Regions from separate parts of the Providencia rettgeri genome, predicted to be linked through region 2. Evidence: riboswitches for the same ligand, from Rfam matches in the RefSeq annotation. Region 2 holds a riboswitch; the other holds the start of a gene.
What was found. A riboswitch is a leader RNA that binds a small molecule or an ion and turns the genes downstream of it on or off. The one in region 2 is predicted to bind thiamine pyrophosphate.
Positions count from the first base shown of each region.

Region 1: linked by a shared signal. The riboswitch ahead of thiB (thiamine ABC transporter substrate binding subunit) and the one ahead of thiC (phosphomethylpyrimidine synthase ThiC) in region 2 are both predicted to bind thiamine pyrophosphate.

Region 1 is NZ_CP163512.1:2,641,446-2,643,651, reverse strand. It holds gene thiP (thiamine/thiamine pyrophosphate ABC transporter permease ThiP) at 1-348, opposite strand, end outside; gene thiB (thiamine ABC transporter substrate binding subunit) at 324-1,328, opposite strand; TPP riboswitch at 1,387-1,484, opposite strand; gene rppH (RNA pyrophosphohydrolase) at 1,598-2,131, shown strand; gene ptsP (phosphoenolpyruvate--protein phosphotransferase) at 2,136-2,206, shown strand, end outside.
Region 2 is NZ_CP163512.1:4,011,418-4,013,623, forward strand. It holds gene thiC (phosphomethylpyrimidine synthase ThiC) at 1-1,140, opposite strand, end outside; TPP riboswitch at 1,287-1,399, opposite strand; gene AB6N04_RS18420 (hypothetical protein) at 1,651-2,206, opposite strand, start outside.

The DNA of each region.
Region 1 (2,206 bases), 1.4 Mb from region 2:
CCCATATACCGATAAAATGCCAAAAACGGCGACTAAAACGGGGAGAACGAGCGTCATCGCACATAGGCGTATAAATAATGTTCTTCCCCAAAAGCGGCGACGATAAAGTGCTCTGGCAAGGAAAATGGCGGGAAGCACGGAAAACACAGCGGATAAAAATGCCTGCCAAAAGGTAAAGCCGATGACATGCCACAAATAGCTATCGCGGATGATGTCATCAATGGCGATTTCAGGTGCAAAAAACCAGAGCGCGCCAAAGCACAGAAGCGCTATGGTAATTAATAGACCGGAAGCAATTGCCCCCGGTAATAACGAAAGGTTAATTAACGACTGACGGCGGATTGCCATAAACGTGTCCAGTTTTGACGTTGTTTAGCCACTTCTTGTGAGCTAAATTGTAAGGCTTTTTCTGGCAGAGGCAGTTGGTTATAAACGTCTGGTAAAGGCATATCAATAACCGGATACATCCAGTTAGTGGTCGGTAAAGTACTTTGAAATTCAGGCGTTAAAACGAATTGCAAAAATTGCTTGGCAAGTTCTGGTTGCGGGCTGTTTTTTAATCTCGCCGCAACTTCTACTTGCAGATAATGACCGTCGTTGAATAAGGCGGCAGCGTAATTGTCTTTTTTATCATTTAGTATTTGGTAGCCCGGCGATGAGGTATAACTTAAAACAAAGTCCCCTTCACCTTTTAAGAACAAACCATATGCTTCACTCCAACCTTTGGTCACTGTTAAGGTTTTTCCTGCCATTTTTTTCCAAGCCTCGGCGGATTTATCCCCATACAGCTTTTCAATCCATAACATCAATCCAAGTCCTGGAGTACTGGTTCGCGGATCTTGATAGATGATTTTCCAGTTATTTTTACTATCTAATAGCGCATCCATACTTGCTGGTGGCTGTTGAATTTTGTTTTTGTCGTAAATAAATGCGAAGTAGCCATAGTCATAAGGAATGAAAATGGAGCTATCCCATGCAATGGGTAACTTTAGCGCCGCAGTATTAATCTCGGCAGGTGCAAAAAGGCCTGTTTTCTCCGCGGAGTCTAATAAATTATTATCTAAACCTAAAATGACATCAGCTTTGCTTTTTTTGCCTTCCATTCTTAAACGGTTTAATAGTGCGACGCCATCACCTAAAGCCACAATGTTTAATTCGCAGTCACATTGTGCTTCAAAATTCTGTTTAATTTGCGGGCCGGGTCCCCACTGTGCTGCAAAGGAGTCGTAGGTATAGACAGTCAAGGTGGGTTTTTCTGCCCATACGAATTGGCTTAAACTGAGTGCACTGAGGGTAAAAATCGATGCTATAATTTTGTTTTTAAACATGCTTTTTCCTGCGCTAATAAAGAGTGACACAGGATTTGAGAGTGAACCGATGCAGGTTGGCATACGGTGGCTCAAATCCCTACGCCGGTATTAACCGGATCAGGTTCTACGGGTTATTTCTCAGCCAAAATAAATTTGGCACCCCGTTGAGACGCTTACTATTGTAGAGACTTCAGACATATCTGCAAACTGTATTGATATAGGTTTACCCGTTAGGGTATGTGTGAAACAATTAGGTATCTTTCAAATTTGGTTATTGGGGTAGTCGAGTGATTGATGATGATGGCTACCGCCCGAATGTAGGAATTGTAATTTGTAATCGGCAAGGGCAGGTTTTATGGGCTCGCCGCTATGGTCAGCACTCATGGCAGTTTCCTCAAGGAGGTATCAATCCTGGGGAATCACCAGAGCAAGCGATGTATCGTGAGTTATACGAAGAAGTTGGGCTACAGCGTAAGGATGTCAGATTATTGGCTTCTACCCGTAATTGGTTACGTTACAAATTACCCAAGCGTTTGGTGCGTTGGGATACAAAACCAGTTTGTATTGGGCAAAAGCAGCGTTGGTTTTTACTTCAACTTCAATGCAATGATGCCGATATAAACGTGCAGCGCAGTAAATCGCCAGAATTTGATGGCTGGCGATGGGTCAGTTATTGGTATCCTGTCAGGCAGGTGGTTTCTTTTAAACGCGAAGTTTATCGCCGTGTAATGAAAGAATTCGCGCCAATAGTTATGCCTTTACAGGAACAAAAATTACCACAACGACCTGTTTTTAATAACCGTAGGCGTGGAGCAAGGTAAGCCTATGTTGATGCGTTTACGTGAAATTGTCGAAAAAGTAGCGATGGCGACAAGTTTGACCGATGCGCTCGAAGT
Region 2 (2,206 bases):
TAAACACCATTTAGCCATGATGGAGCCGCCGCGTGAAACAATCCCCGTCAAACGTTTAGCTGTCATAGGCACATAGCGTAGTAAGACGCCAGCATGGATAGTAAAGTAGTCAACACCTTGCTCAGCTTGTTCTAATAATGTATCGCGGAACATTTCCCATGTGAGGTTTTCCGCGATGCCATTGACTTTTTCAAGGGCTTGGTAGATTGGCACTGTACCGATTGGCACTGGGCTATTACGTAAAATCCATTCACGGGTTTCGTGAATATAGCGTCCTGTGGACAAATCCATCACCGTATCTGCCCCCCAGCGAGTTGACCAGATCAGCTTTTCCACTTCTTCTTCGATGGATGAAGTGACGGACGAGTTGCCAATATTGGCGTTTACTTTTACTAAGAAATTACGGCCAATAATCATCGGCTCAGATTCTGGGTGATTGATATTCGCAGGGATGATAGCGCGACCTGCGGCGACTTCTTGGCGAACAAACTCAGGGGTAATGTTTTCCGGTAAATTCGCCCCAAAGCTTTGCCCAGAATGTTGTTGCAGCAAAACTTCGCCACGAATACGTTCACGCCCCATATTTTCGCGAATGGCGATAAACTCCATTTCTGGCGTGATGATACCTTTACGTGCATAGTGAAGTTGGGTGACGCACTTGTTAGGTTGTGCTTTTAATGGGCGCGGGCGGTTATTAAAGCGCAAGTGGTCAAGACCGGCATCGGCAAGACGCTGTTGTGTGAAGTCTGAACTGAGGTTTTCGACTTCAGTGGTATCTAAACGTTCTTGTATCCACGGTGCGCGAATTTTTTTCAGCCCTTTGTGCACATTGAGTTCTGAATTTGGGTCGCCGTAGGGGCCTGACGTGTCATAGATAGGAACGGGCTCGTTATCTTCAAATTGCGGATTGTCTTTGTCACCACCAATTAAGGTTGGCGATAGTTGGATTTCTCGCATCGGGACTTGGATATCGTCTCTTGAACCTTGCAGGTAAATACGTACCGAGTTAGGAAATGAAACCCCAGAAACGGTATTGATGAAGTTTTCAGCGGCGTCACGTTGGGCTTTACGAGTGCGAGCAGGTGCGGCTTGAGGGGATAAATCAGTGGTAGGTATAACGTTATTTGTAATATTGGACATAGCAATTTCCTGACATTGTCACGGCTATGATGCAAAGGGCATCTAGCGGGTTTATCGAAAGAAAGTTGCTTGTCAGGAGTTCGGCGGAGTAATAAAAAGACGTTGTGCTTAATTTTTCGCCAGAAGAAGAATGGCAAAAATGGCACCGAGTGATTACTCTTGTTCCCTTCGCGGGTATTAACCCGATCAGGTTCCGCGGATCCCGAATTAACGGTCTCAGCCTGATGTTTTCACATACTAGGCACTCCGACAAGAATTGATCAGTATAAGCTTTCCTCGTCATTCTTCAAGCGATTTCCCCGTCATTCTTCGCGCGATAAGTGCGTTGGCTTCACTCAGCTACCCGAGTCACATACTTATGTATGCTCCTCGGGATATCTTCGTTTGCCGCCTTCTTCTCACTCGAATAATTTAGGGGAAATATGTGTATTGGGTAAAAAATAATTTAGGGGAAATGTTTCCTTGTCATTCTTCGCTAAATAGGCGAACAACGAATGTTTGTTTTCAGGGTTAATAATTAAAGTGTTGTTCAATATCCGCTAATATTTGCTGTTTATCTATTCCTAACTCAGCATAAGGTGCATAGTATTGTTCTGCACCTTGATGGGTAAATAACTCTGCTTTTGAGGTATTACTGATAAATATCCCACTTGATTCAAGCCAACCAGGTGACTGCTTAAGTTGTTCTGGTGTAAGGCGAAACTCATCGTTTTTGAATATTAAATACATGCTAACTTGCCGATCACCCATATATTGAAATACGGATGTGGTGCTAATATGTTTATCGGCAGATAGTTTTTGGCAGGTATCTTGGATTAATAAGGCTTGTTGCTGCCAGTCAGCTCTCGCGCTATCTATTTCTATACGCAAAGTTGGTAAGAACCAATTTATCCATTTGCATGTTTCATTGTTAGAGGGAAGAGTTTGTTGATAGAGCAATGGTAACCTAACATTATTCGGGATCAGTTGAAAATGAGGCGTATTTTCGTCACTACTCGTTTCTAACGAGTTTTGTACCAAAATATCCTTTATTTCACCAAAGTTTGTTAAGTATTCCACCATAGGG